2 regions of the Streptococcus sp. IMAU 99161 genome follow, and region 2 is predicted to be linked to the other one. Evidence: riboswitches for the same ligand, from Rfam matches in the RefSeq annotation. Region 2 holds a riboswitch; the other holds the start of a gene.
The links. A riboswitch is a leader RNA that binds a small molecule or an ion and turns the genes downstream of it on or off. The one in region 2 is predicted to bind thiamine pyrophosphate.
Positions count from the first base shown of each region.

Region 1: it holds a riboswitch for thiamine pyrophosphate, as region 2 does, so the genes downstream of both, HA044_RS01175 (ABC transporter permease) here and HA044_RS05845 (ECF transporter S component) in region 2, are expected to answer to the same signal.

Region 1 is NZ_JAAPAW010000003.1:127,753-134,950, forward strand. Features, by position in the region: gene HA044_RS01155 (TetR/AcrR family transcriptional regulator) at 65-598, shown strand; gene rpsD (30S ribosomal protein S4) at 934-1,545, opposite strand; gene HA044_RS01165 (ABC transporter ATP-binding protein) at 1,750-2,481, opposite strand; gene HA044_RS01170 (ABC transporter substrate-binding protein) at 2,474-3,469, opposite strand; gene HA044_RS01175 (ABC transporter permease) at 3,532-4,284, opposite strand; TPP riboswitch at 4,358-4,459, opposite strand; gene HA044_RS01180 (Veg family protein) at 4,503-4,775, opposite strand; gene dnaB (replicative DNA helicase) at 4,777-6,135, opposite strand; gene rplI (50S ribosomal protein L9) at 6,160-6,612, opposite strand; gene HA044_RS01195 (DHH family phosphoesterase) at 6,609-7,198, opposite strand, start outside.
Region 2 is NZ_JAAPAW010000011.1:40,579-47,776, forward strand. Features, by position in the region: gene thiD (bifunctional hydroxymethylpyrimidine kinase/phosphomethylpyrimidine kinase) at 1-191, shown strand, start outside; gene thiE (thiamine phosphate synthase) at 234-869, opposite strand; gene HA044_RS05820 (hydroxyethylthiazole kinase) at 862-1,665, opposite strand; gene thiW (energy coupling factor transporter S component ThiW) at 1,665-2,189, opposite strand; gene tenA (thiaminase II) at 2,196-2,885, opposite strand; gene HA044_RS05835 (energy-coupling factor transporter transmembrane component T) at 2,896-3,546, opposite strand; gene HA044_RS05840 (ATP-binding cassette domain-containing protein) at 3,548-4,933, opposite strand; gene HA044_RS05845 (ECF transporter S component) at 4,934-5,494, opposite strand; TPP riboswitch at 5,646-5,734, opposite strand; gene lctO (L-lactate oxidase) at 5,925-7,061, opposite strand.

The sequences.
Region 1 (7,198 bases), on a different contig from region 2:
TTTCACAAGTAGAAACTCTCGTTTTTAGACACTGTGTTTAATTTTGTACAAAAAGGAATAACAGATGACTGAAAGTAATAAACGCTTAAAAACCAAACGTATCATTGAAGAAGCCATGGTACGCCTACTCGAAAAAGAGTCATTCGACCAAATCACAACCGTTGAATTGGCAAAAGAATCCGGTATCAGTCGTTCGAGTTTTTATACCCACTATCGAGACAAATACGACATGATTGAACGCTACCAACAAGCGCTCTTTCACAAACTCGAATACATCTTTGATAAGCACCAAGAAGACAAACACCAAGCCATTACGGAAGTATTCGAATTTCTAACCAAGGAGCCTCTCTTTGCTGTCTTGCTGACAGAAAATGGCAGTAAGGAAATTCAGGCCTTCCTACGCCATAAATTGCAGATCTTACTTGTTGATAGCCTCCAAGAACGATACAGTCACAAATCATTAACAGATATTGAAAGAATCTACAGCTCTGTCTTTTTGACCAATGCCTTCTTTGGCGTCTGTCAAATGTGGGTCTCTCGTGGAAAAAAAGAAAGCCCTCAACAAATGGCAGACTTTTTAATGAAAATGTTACAGTAACATTGAGAGGGGGACAGAAATCGGTCATTCGTTAGAATTCGATTTCGTCGTCCCACCTCCGCACAGTTGAATAGGGCTGTAAAAGCTGATGAAATCAGCCTAGTAAAGCCCACTCAACCACTGCGTCTTGCTCAACAATCCAAAAACAATTAAGAGGCTAGGACTTTTGTCCCAGGCTTTTTTATTAGAATATTACGGTATGAAGAAAATAAAAGTCCGTATCATTTTATGAAACAGCTTTAGGTAGCTTATAACTGAACAAACCCAGAAATCAACGTTTTAAGACAAAACAAAAAGCCCACTGTTGTAGGCTTTTCGTAAGATATATCTTAAAATTAAAGCATTTTGTTGTAGAATTCAACGACAAGTGCTTCGTTGATTTCTGGGTTGATTTCATCACGTTCTGGAAGACGAGTCAATGAACCTTCAAGTTTGTCAGCATCGAATGATACGAATGCTGGGCGTCCAACTGTAGCTTCAACAGCTTCAAGGATAGCTGGAACTTTAGCTGATTTTTCGCGAACTGAGATCACTTGACCTGGAGTTACACGGTATGAAGGGATATCAACGCGTTTTCCGTCAACAAGGATGTGACCATGGTTAACGAATTGACGTGCTTGACGGCGAGTAGTCGCTAAACCAAGACGGTAAACAACGTTATCCAAACGACGTTCCAAAAGAAGCATGAAGTTGAAACCAAGAGTTCCTTCTTTGATCTTAGTAGCTTGTACGAACAAGTTACGGAATTGTTTTTCACCAAGTCCGTAAGAGAAACGAAGTTTTTGTTTTTCAGCTAATTGCAAACCGTATTCTGACAATTTTGTACGGTTGTTTGGTCCATGTTGACCTGGTACGTAGTTACGACGTGCCAATTCTTTACCTGTACCTGTAAGTGACAAGCCAAGACGGCGAGATTGTTTCCAAGATGGTCCTGTATAACGTGACATAAAATATGTCCTCCTAAAAAATAATTTTTGTAGGAAATAACGTTTTAGACAAACCTGATTCGTTCAGAAAGCCTTCGCCCAAACAGCAAAGGTTACTTTTCTAGCTGACTTTCTGTTGACGAGCTTCATTTTGTCCTGCTGTCATTTCACACAATCTCTATTCTACCACGGAATAGCCACTTTGTAAAGCACTTCAAAAGGATTTCAATGAAAATCAGCCAATAATTCCAAAATTTTCTTTTTATACTGCATTTTCTGCCAATCTTTATCCGTTTCACCATCCCAGTCCAAAGGGATATTGGCGACAATTTCTCCGGGACAATTGTTTAAAATATAGATCCGATCGCTCAAGGTCAGAGCTTCTTCAATGCTGTGGGTAATCACAAGTGTTGTGAGCCCCAGACGCTCCTTACTTTCTAGGTACCATTCATAGAGATCCTGCCTTGTTAACTCATCTAAGGCACTAAACGCTTCATCCAGCAGGAAAACAGAATGCCCTAAAAGATAGGTTCTCAAAAGAGCGATTCGTTGGCGCATACCGCCACTAAGAGCATTTGGATAGTGGTCAGCAACACTTGACAACTTAAACTCTTCCAACAACTTCATCGCAGTTTGTGTTGCCTCTTCCTTAGGAATCTTTTTTAATTGAAGGGGAAGAATAATATTTCCCAATACCGTCTTGTGTTCCAACAAAAGATCCTTTTGCAGCATATAACTGACTTTCCCAAAGGAGATAGGGGCATTATCTACTTCTATAGACCCCTTTTGCAAGGGAAGAATCCCAGCAATTAAATTAAATAGGGTTGATTTCCCTACCCCACTCGGACCTAGAATAGAGACGATTTCTCCTTTTCGCACTTCTAGTGATACATTATTTAAAACTGCTTTATCTCCAAAAGAGAAACTTACATCTTTTACTGTTAAAATATCAGTCACCTACCAATTCGTTTGTGAAACCTTTGTCTCTTAAATCATTTGAGACCAAGCCTTGTTCTTTAGCCCAAGCATAGAAAGCATTCCATCTCTTGGCATCAAATTGTCCCCACTTATCCTTATCAGAAGCATATTGACTTGAAAGGTATTTTTGAGAAGCAAAGACAAAGTCGCGTTGGTTGGCCAAAGCAGGAGCCTGTTTGATCAGGATATCTGCTGCTTCTTCAGGATGTTCCATCGCATATTGGTATCCCTTCTTGACAGCTTGAATAAACTTCTTGGCTTCTGCTTTATGCTCTTTCAAATAATCATTATTGGCAATAATAACCGGCGAATAATAGTCGAACTCTGGAACAAAATCTTTCATATAGAAGAAATTGGTCTTCAATCCTTTTTGTTCTGCCAAAATTCCATCCCAACCATGATAAATCCAAGCAGCGTCAAAGGCATTGTTTTCGATTGGAGTGATCGAATTGGAGTCACTATTTGGTACTAACTTGACTTGATCAAACGAAGCTCCTTCCTTTTTCATCAAGGATTTGATCATTCCCAATTCAATAGGATCATTCCAAGTCCCATAACGCTTTCCAGCTAAATCTTTTGGACTATTAATAGCTGCATCTTTTCGTGAAATAATTCCTGATGTATTATGCTCAACGATAGCCGCAACAGCTGTAATCCCAGCTCCTTTATCTAACTTCTTAGCCATAGAATCTTGGAAATAAATACCAAACGGCGCTTTCCCATTAATAATGAGATCTGAACTACTGTCTTCAGGTGGAAGTTTTAAGTCAACATCCAAGCCCGCTTCTTTAAAGTAACCTTTTTCTTTTGCAACATAAAGCCCTGTATGGTTGGTATTGGGAGTCCAGTCAAGGATAAAATCAATCTTTTTCAACCCACTTGACGAATCTTTGACAGATTTTTGACAAGCAGATAAAACAAATACACTAAATAAAAGTGTGAATACAATACTTATATACTTTTTCATAGAGAACACCTCGTTTACATTATTGTCAATCTATTTTTACAACATTTACATCTTTGTCAATTCTATTTCCATTTTAGAATTCTCCTTTCTAGTCGATCAACAAGGAACATACCCAATAAGCTAATCGCAGAAATTAACACTATAATCGCAAACATTGTATCGTACTGAAACAACTTCTTCGATTGAATCATATAGACTCCTAATCCATCAAAGCCCCCTAGCCATTCTGACACAACTGTACTGATAAAAGCATAGGAAACACTCACCCGTAAACCTGCAAAAAAGTATGGGAGTGTTGCGGGAATCTTGTAGTGAAATAAGGTTTGGAATCGATTGGCTTGCATAATCTGAAATAGGCGCAAAATATCTTGATCACAATGTCGAAATCCGTCTAGGAGACTCACAACAATGGGAAACACCACTGTAATAATGATCAAGACGAGTTTTGGAAATACACCGTAACCGAACCAAAGAACCAGAATCGGAGCTAGAGCAATCGTTGGTATGGTCTGAATGACCACCATAAAAGGATAGAGCAGATCATTCAACCATCCAAAACTATCCATCAGAATTGCCAAGATAGCAGCCAGCACAATCCCCAATACAAGCCCGATTAAGGCAACTTGAAGGGTAGACAGGCTATGATGAAGCAGTAGAGCACGGTCTCGAACAAAAGCTGCCACAATTTCAAGAGGGGTTGGCAATACGAATTTTGGCAAGATCGTTAAAAAACCTGCGACTTGCCAAAAAACAATTAAGCCAACAAAGCCAGATACCCCAATCAACTGCTTTGAATATCTTTTTGCAAAGGACATATAACCCTCCTTTCTTTTCAAATAAAAAACGCCTCCAAACTAGGAGACGGATTGCACAAAGTCACACATAAAGAAACATACTTTCTGTATTCCCTACGCTGGCATTACCCAGATCAGGTGCGGTCGAAGCTTACACTTCCTCTCAGACTGTACACAGACTCCCATATATATTTATTATAATAACTGATTTTAATCTAAATTGCAAGAACTCTGTTGCATTAATCCAAATAACGAATCAAATTCTTTTCTGTTAAAATATCTGAATAGGTGTATGACTCAACATAAGTATTTGCCGGTTCACCTGGTAGGCTATTATCATTTGTATACTCAATGATAAACAAGGACGGATAGACCTCAATCAAGCGTCCAAATTTATTTTTTTGACGTTTCCGTCCATTTTCAAGCGTCATTTCGACAACTTGCCCTTCATGAGCCTTGATTTCTTCTTTGATTTTTTTCATTTTAGCAACATCTGTAAATGCATCACTCATCTTATTGCTCCTCTCTCTTTGAAATGCTTGAGAATTTATTGTATTCCTTTTGGAAAATTAATTCTACTGTCCCACGCGCACCTGAACGGTTCTTCTCGATAATAACCTCTACCGTGTTGTTGGGCATCCCTTCTTCTTTCTCGTCTCCAGAACGATCATAATAATCGTCACGATACAAGAAGGCTACAATATCTGCATCCTGCTCGATTGATCCTGATTCACGAATGTCTGAAAGAACAGGTCGCTTGTCTTGACGTTGCTCCACACCACGAGAAAGCTGGCTCAATGCAATAACAGGAACCTTCAATTCCTTAGCCAAAATCTTTAATTGACGAGAAATCTCGGAAACTTCTTGTTGACGATTTTCTCTTCCAGTCCCTGTAATCAGCTGAAGATAGTCAATGAGAATAAGCCCCAAGTTTCCAGTTTCTTGCGCTAACTTTCTAGATCTGGATCGAATTTCAGTAATCCGAATCCCTGGAGTATCATCAATGTAAATACTTGCATTGGCCAAGTTCCCCTGGGCGATCGCATATTTTCGCCATTCTTCATCTGTCAACTGACCTGTCCGAATCGAATGGGACTCAATCAAACCTTCTGCCGCTAACATCCGGTCAACCAAACTTTCAGCACCCATTTCGAGTGAAAATATAGCGACTGTTTTGTCCAATTTAGTTCCGATATTCTGAGCAATATTCAAGGCGAAGGCCGTTTTCCCGACTGCTGGCCGAGCCGCCACAATGATTAATTCCTCTTCATGGAGACCCGTTGTCATATGATCCAAATCACGATAACCTGTCGCAATCCCAGTGATATCAGTCGTTTGAAGAGAACGTGCTTCCAAGCTTCCAAAGTTGGTGTTCAAGACATCTCGAATATTTCTAAACCCACTGCGATTGGCATTTTCGCTGACATCCAGCAAGGATTTTTCAGCACCTGCAATGATCTCATCTGAAGGATTTGCCCCATCATACGCTTGATTGATACTCTCTGTCAAGCGGGAGATTAAACGACGCAGGACGGCTTTTTCAGCTACAATTTTTGCATAATACTCTGCATTAGCCGACGTTGGTACCGAATTAATCACTTCTACCAAATAAGAGAGCCCACCTATATTTTGCAGATCTCCTTGGCTATCTAAAATATTTCGGACAGTCGTTGCATCAATCGCATCTCCACGGTCAGCCAGGTCAATCATGGCTTTAAAAATCAAACGGTGCGAATACTTAAAGAAATCCCTAGGCTCGATATATTCACGAACAAAGATCAATTTTCCCTCATCAATAAAGATAGCACCCAACACAGATTGTTCAGCCTGAATATCCTGAGGTTGTGTTCTTAATTCCTCTATCTCAGCCATAAAAACCCTTTCTAACGATCGTGTTTACCCTTCGTTAACACGAATATTTATGATAGCTGTAATATCTTGGTAGATTTTTACAGGAACATCAATTAAACCAGTTGATCGGATTGGAGAAGCAACTTGGATATGACGTTTATCAATTTTAATGCCAAATTGTTTCTCAAGCTCTTCTGCAATCTTTTTATTGGTAATGGATCCAAATGTTCGACCATCTGGTCCAATCTTTTCCGTAAACTGAACAACAGTTGCTTCGTTCTCTAATTTTGCCTTAATACTTTGCGCCTCTGCTACTAATTCAGCATGCGCTTTTTCTTCGGACTTTTGCTTTCCACGAAGTTCCCCAATTGCTTGGGCGTTGGCTTCTTTTGCTAGGTTCTTCTTGATCAAAAAATTTTGAGCATACCCCGTAGGCACTTCTTTGATTTCACCTTTTTTACCTTTACCTTTGACATCCGCTAAAAAAATTACTTTCATTCTACATTCTCCTTTTCAATCGTAACCTCATTTTCAATGATTTCAATCAGCCGCTGATGGACACAAGCCAAGTCTTGTCCTTCAATTTGAGAAGCGGCAGAGTTGAAATGCCCTCCTCCGCCTAGTTGTTCCATAATTCGTTGGACATTGATCTTGCTCCGACTTCGAGCTGAAATGGAGATCGTTCCATTTTGATTATGAGCAATCACAAATGAGGCTTCTATCTCTGACATAGCTAGCATGCTATCTGCCGCCTTACTAATCGTTACCGAATCATAGGGCTTGGTAGAGTGGGCGCAGGCCACAATGATATGTGGAAAGACCTTCTCACCAGTCAGAATCAGCTCATTGACCTCACGGTATTCATCAAACTGAATCGCAGAGATTTCTTGAATGGCTACACTATCACTACCTCTTGAGCGAAGATAACTAGCGACATCAAAGGTCCGACTTGTTACACGAGCAGAGAAGTTCTTTGTATCTAGCATAATTCCAGCCATCAAGACACTAGCTTGAATCTTGGTTAACCGATTTTTCTTAGATTTCTGGAACTGAATAAGCTCACTCACCAATTCACTTGCACTAC
Region 2 (7,198 bases):
GAATTCAAACTTGCCATACCCATGGTACTGGCTGTACCTTTGCTGCAGTTATCACTGCTGAGCTTGCAAAAGGGAAAACCCTCTATCAAGCAGTTGATAAGGCCAAGGCTTTTATCACAAGAGCTATCCAAGATGCCCCTGAACTTGGGCATGGTTCTGGTCCTGTTAACCATACAACTTATAAAGATTAAAAAAACTCTCTCATTCCCCATATATTGGGAATGAGAGAGTTTTTATTTAGAGATGATTTGATCTAATTTTGTTAAAAATTCTTGGGTTCTTGCTTCAATATCTCTTGCCTGCATCAAATCACGAACTACTGCGATACCAGCAATACCTGTTCCAGAAAGTTGATGGATATTTTCACAAGTTAAACCGCCAATCGCTACGACTGGAATACCGACTGCTTGGCAGATGTCCTTTAAGGTAGAAATGAGGGTAATAGGGGCGTTTTCCTTGGTTGTTGTGGGGAAAATTGCTCCTGTTCCTAAGTAATCCGCCCCAGATTCTTCTGCTTCGAGTGCTCTTTTCACTGTTTTTGCAGTTACACCTAGTATTTTCTCTGTGCCCAAGACTTGTCTGGCTACTGAAACTGGGAGTTCATCATCTCCTATATGAAGTCCTGCAGCATCGACAGCTAGGCACACATCCAAACGATCATCGATAATCAAAGGAACTTGGTAGGTATCGGTAATTTGTTTCACCATTTTTGCAAGTTCATAATACTGATTGGTCGTGAGCTGTTTTTCTCGTAGCTGGATCATGGTAACACCTGACTGACAAGCTTGCTCAACTTTTTTAAGGAAGGTTTCAAGCGGATCTTGGTAGCGATTCGTAACCAGATACAGTCTAAGCGTTTCTTTAAGCATAATAGCCTCCTTTGATTGCATCTAACCAGTTGGCATCCTTTTTTAAGAGAGACAATTGATTAAGAGTCTGTAAACGGAAGTCTTCTAGCCCCATTTCTCGGTCTATAATTTTCTCTGCAGCGATATTCAGATAAGACACTGCGAGACAAGATGCTTCAAAGGCTGTAGTCCCATGACTAAGGAAGACCGCAGCTAGAGCGCCTACAAGATCTCCCGTTCCTGTGATCCAGTCCAGTTCTAGACAACCATTTGTCAAAATGGCAACTTGATTAGGTGAAACGATGAGATCTTTAGGACCGGTAACTAAGAATGTACTTGTTGGATAGCCTTGACACCAGTCTTTCAGGACCCCCACTAAATCTGCTGTTTCTTGATCTTTCTGGCTGGCGTCCACTCCAACTCCATGGTGCTTCAAACCCACTAGGCTTCGAATTTCAGACATATTTCCCTTAATAATGGTTGGAGAATATGTCAAAATATCCATTGCTAAGGTCTTGCGGATAGGAGAGGCAGAGACGCCAACCACATCTAAAACCATAGGTAGCGAGGATTTAGCTGCAAAGGATGCTACCTTAAGAATCGCTTGTTCTTTGTCAGCTGACAAATGCCCTAAATTCAATAAGATAGCTGCACTTTGCTTGGTAAAATCAAGGACCTCTCTGGAGTCATCTGCCATTACTGGCTTAGAGCCCAGAGCCAAAATTGCATTAGCGACCATCTCACAGGAAATTTCGTTAGTGATACAATGGATTAAATGACTTTCAGATAGAGGAAAGGGATTTTGAAAGGTATACATCAGTTAATCCTTTCTTCAAAGAAATAGCTTTGTACCTTTTTAAAGAATTTCTGGGTAATTAAAAATCGAAATGATACAAAAGCTATGGCTGTCCCGATCAAGGTAGCTCCGATAAATCGTGGTGTGTAAATAAACCAACTGAGTTTTGCAGCTGAGCCTGTGAAAAATACCATAACAGGATAAGAGACAATAGAGCCGATGATTCCTGTACCGATGATTTCTCCTAAGGCAGAAAAGTAGAATTTTCTACCATATTTGTAAAAGAGTCCGGCTAGTAGAGCTCCAAAGGTAGCTCCTGTTAGGGCCAAAGGAGGAATTCCTTGTGTTGTCATACGGATAAAAGCAGTCTCAGTTGCCATGACTAAAGCATAGACTGGTCCCATTATGGTTCCTGCTAAAATATTCACAACACTAGACATAGGTGCCATTCCTTCGACACGGAAGATAGGTGTCAGAACCACATCGAGGGCAATCATCATGGATAAAACGGTTAATTTATGAATTTGTAATTGGTTGGTTTTCATTTTTCATTAATCTCCTTTTTCTAAAGCCTGTAAAGTGCTCTTCCATGTTTGATGCTGGTAGGCCATTTCCCAAAACTGTGCTTCCATATAAACGCTAATTCGGAAGGCTTCGAGCATTTTTTTCTTGTCTAGCTCGTCACTTTCACTGTAGAGTTGATTGACTAGTTCCGTCTCTTCTTTTATTTGCTGTTCGAGTTCATCTGTAATGTAAGTTTCAATCCACTTCTGATAAAGGACTTCTGGTGAAGGATGAAGATTAAGTGCCTTACCTAGGTCATGGTACAACCATGGGCACGGGAGCAAGCTCGCAAAAGCAATGGCTACGTTCTCTTCTTCAAATTGACGATAAATATGCGAAATATAATGGTAGCAGGTTGGAGCAATCGGCTGCTCTGCCATTTCCTTGTCATCAATCCCCAGCTCCTTGAAAAACTGTTGACGGATAAATAACTCACCTTCGACTAAGCTCTGAGCATTTTGTTTCAAAAGTCTCTTCATTTCTTGTTTTGAAGTTTTTTCAGCTAAGTGATCATAGGCTTTTGAAAAGGCATTTAAGTAGTAGGCATCCTGAATCAAGTAATAGCGAAAAATGGAAGGATCTAAATTTCCCTTTTGTAACTGTAAAATAAAAGGGTGCTGAAAGGAAGCCTGCCAGGCCTCCCTGGATAATTCCATAGCAATATCTGTAAATTCCATAATAACTCCTTTATAAAAACAGACTGATTTGAAGGGTTAAATAGATAAGTAGGTAGATGATTTTTGTCTGTCTGGGAATATAAAAGTTCCGATAGGACTTTTCTATCATGGCATCTTCATCATAGCCATGTGCTGATAAGGCTCTTAAGTATAGATGTCGCCATCTAAAGACGCTAATCAAGACCTTGCTATAAATCAAAGGGGACCAAAAATGCAATTTTTGCCCTCGTAACAAACAGGCCTCCTTTATGGATTTAATTTCTTTCTGAATCAGCGGAAAAGCATTGAAAACCACTAACAAGGCATAGGCCCAAGACCGTGACAATCCCATTTGTGCCAAATACAAGAGTAACTCTTTTAGTGAGATGCTTGAGATAAATACAATCCCTATACAAACTGTCACAAAACCCCTGGTTCCAAGTAAAACTGCTTGGGAAACATCTCCATGTAAATGAACTGCCCAGTAATTGGCAAAGCCTGGTAGGATAGCCAAGAAAACCATCCAAATCATCATATGAAACTTGCGATAAAAGCACATATAGACGATGCAAAAGAAGGCAACCGATAGATTGAGAGGAACCGATGGAACAAAGGAGGTTTCCAAGGATAAAAGTAGTAAAAAGAGGATTGTTACCGGAGTTTGAGTGGGGACTTTAACCATTCTATCTCACCTCCGTTTTATCTTCTATACCACGAGATCTTAGTGGCCTTGTGATAGAAACTTCTTTAAGATATTTTAACCCTGTAGATGTCATTTCAATCCAGTAATCAACTAGTGACACAAGCGGATCTAAACGATGGGAAATAATTAAAAAGCTACGTCCTTTTTGACACTCCTCCCTTATCCACCTACAAACATAATCGCAAGCCCTATCATCTAAACCTGCAAACGGTTCATCTAATAAGACAACAGTGGCTTGATTTGTCATGATCGTTAATAATTGAACCATCTTTTGTTGTCCTCCACTTAACTGATAGGGACTCTTATCTAAGGAATTCTCCAAATCAAACAATTGCAGGACTTCCTTGACTCTTTTGTCGTTCTCATTATCTAGGTCATCTAACTGAAGTTCTTTCTTGAGACTGGCTCTGATAAACTGCTTATCCGCCTCTTGTACCACATATGTTATATCATCATATAGACTTTTTTTCTTTTTTAATAGCCTATTCTTCCAACGAATCTTCCCTTTATACTTCTGAAATTGGAGAATGGAACGAAAGAGGGTTGATTTCCCAACACCATTATCCCCTAGGATACAGGAAACCCCTTCATAAAATGTAAAATCAGTAATGGAAAAGAGAGGAGAATCATTTAGGATACAGGTCATTTGTTTCAGATGGAAAAGATCCTGACAATTGCCGACTTCCTTTGAAAAAACTTCTCTAGTTTCAGAGGAAGGGATTTTGAATATTTTTTTGACTTCGTCATTTCTTAGTTCAACCATATGGTCGATATAGGCTTCGTAGTCAGACAAATCATGATCACAGAGGATAATCGTCTTACCTGCTTCAACCAGTTCCTTCAAAATCCCTAGTATCTCAAGCCGACTTTTACGATCAATTGATGCAAAGGGTTCGTCTAAAAGATAGACACTAGGATTCATGGCAAAGAGTACTGCTAGGGCCGCTTTTTGTTTTTCTCCACCTGACAATTGGTGAATCGGACGGTGGAGAATTTTTTGGCTTCTACATTTCTCCACAACTTCCGCTATTTTAGATTCAATTTCCTGAATTGGATAAGCAATATTTTCTAAGGAAAAGACCAATTCCTCAAACAAGGTCTCCATGGTAAATTGATGGTTGGGGTTTTGAAATAGGATACCGACCAATTGGACACGTTCAGCTACAGAAAGTTGTCTCATGTCAATTCCATCGATAAGGATCTGACCACTATATGGCACTGGACTGAGTTGGGCAATAATTTGAAAAAGGGTTGATTTACCCGAACCGCTTTTTCCAACCAATAAAGTAAAGGCTTGGGATTGAAATGTAAAGTCAATCGGCTTTGTGAAAGAGGGATAGACAATCCCCTTTAATTCCACCCCCATCTATACTTCACTCCCAGCAGAAAACTGATGGTAAAGTTTGACCGTAGTCCGAACTAGAATCGCACAGAAGAAAAATACTGATGCAAAACGTACCAAAAGCAAGGATAGTACGAAAGGAAGAGAAAAGGCATAGTAACCTAATTTAATGTATTCATAGACAAAGCTAAAGAGTGTAATTCCAATACTATTAGCGGTCAGTGAAAGCCAACTTTCATAACGATTCTTGGTGATAAGAAAGCCGAATTCACTTCCTAACCCTTGAACCAAACCGGATAATAGAGCTCCTAAACCGAATTGACTACCGTAAAGGACTTCAGCAAGGGCAGCTAAAACTTCTCCAATAGTTGCACTACCGATTCTTGGGATGAAAATAGCCGTAATAGGTGCAGCCATACACCAAAGACCAAATAATATTTCGTTGGCAAAAGCCTGTAAACCTAGAGGTGTTAAGCCAATAGTCAAAATATTATATAGATATCCTGAACCTACAAAAACGCCACCAAAAAAGATAGACAAGAAAGCAAGTAAGATAACATCTTTTAAACGCCATTTTTTAAACATAAAAACTCCTTTTTAAGACAGTCGGGCATTTAAGAAAGACGTACCACAATACTCTACATCTAGTCTATCTGGTAAAAATTAAAAAACTCCAATTACAATCAAGAATTAGAGTTTTGCTTATAAGATTAGACAGTTCTTTTCGACACACGAAAAAAACCTTTTCACATTTCCCTTCGCCAGTATTAACTGTAGCAGGTTCAATGGGTATCATCTCAGCCTAAAGCACCCCAAATGTCTTTATAATATTATTTACTCATCAGTATAACAGAAAATGAAATCTCTAGCAAGATATTTGTTAAAAAATGTATTTATAAAGTTTATGATACCATTTTCCGTGTACACCCTGTTTGCACTCTCTAAAACAAATAGAGAGTGGGACAAGGAACGATTTTTAGTCAATATTCGTTCTGTCCCACTTCCTGTTTTCTTATTAATACAATTTCAGATCACGAGGATCTACTGGGAAAGTTGGATTGTATGGATTGTGACGAAGTTTGAAGTGTTTCACATCGTCAATCGTCTGAGTTCCAGATAGTTGCATCACGGTCTTCAATTCTGCATTCAAGTGTTCAAAGACTTGGCGTACACCTACGCTACCACCTAGAGCTAAGCCATAAATAACGGGGCGTCCAATAGCTACCAAGTCTGCTCCTGAAGCCAAGGCTTTAAAGACATGTTGCCCACGACGAATACCAGAGTCAAAGACAATCGGTACACGTTTGTCAACTGCTTCAGCAACTTCTTGAAGTGAGTCAAAGGCAGCTGGGCCACCATCGATTTGACGTCCACCGTGGTTGGTTACCCAGATACCAGATGCACCTGCAGCAAGAGAACGTTCAACATCTTCACGGCATTGAGGACCTTTAACGTAAACAGGTAAGCCTGAGTATTCAGCGATGAATTCTACATCTCGTGGAGACAGGCGTTGTTTAGCTGATTTGTAGACAAAGTCCATTGACTTACCAGCACCTTCAGGTAGGTATTCTTCTACGATTGGCATCCCAACTGGGAAGACAAAGCCGTTTCGTTTATCAACCTCACGATTCCCCCCAACAGTCGCATCTGCTGTTAAGACGATCGCTTTATAGCCTTCTGCCTTCACGCGATCCATAATGTGGCGGTTAATCCCATCATCTTTACTAAAGTAGAACTGGAACCAATGAGGAGTCCCTTGAAGGGCTTGCGTAATTTCTGGAAGATCAACTGTAGAGTAGGAGCTTGTAGTATAGAGGGAACCAAACTCATGTACACCACGAGCAGTAGCCACTTCCCCTTGTTCATTGGCTAATTTATGAGCTGCAACTGGAGCCATAATGATGGGTGAAGATAGCTTTTCACCTGCAAATTCAATCTTTGTACTTGGATTTTCCACATCACAAAGCGTATGAGGGACAATCAGCTTATGGTTAAAAGCTCGGATGTTTTCACGCAATGTAAAGGTATCTTCTGCTCCGCTAGCGATATAGCCAAAAGCAGCTTTTGGAATGACTTGTTGAGCCATAGGCTCCAAATCATAAGTGTTAATAAAATCTACAGGTCCTTCTGCATTGCTTGTTTTATATGGCATAAAATGTCCTCCTTCATAAGTAAGCGGTTACTCTTTTCTTACCCACCTATCTTAACTTATTTGCAAACGATTTTCAAAAAATTTGTCTGTCATTTTCAATCTAAACATAGATTATGAAATAAAAGAATGACATATGT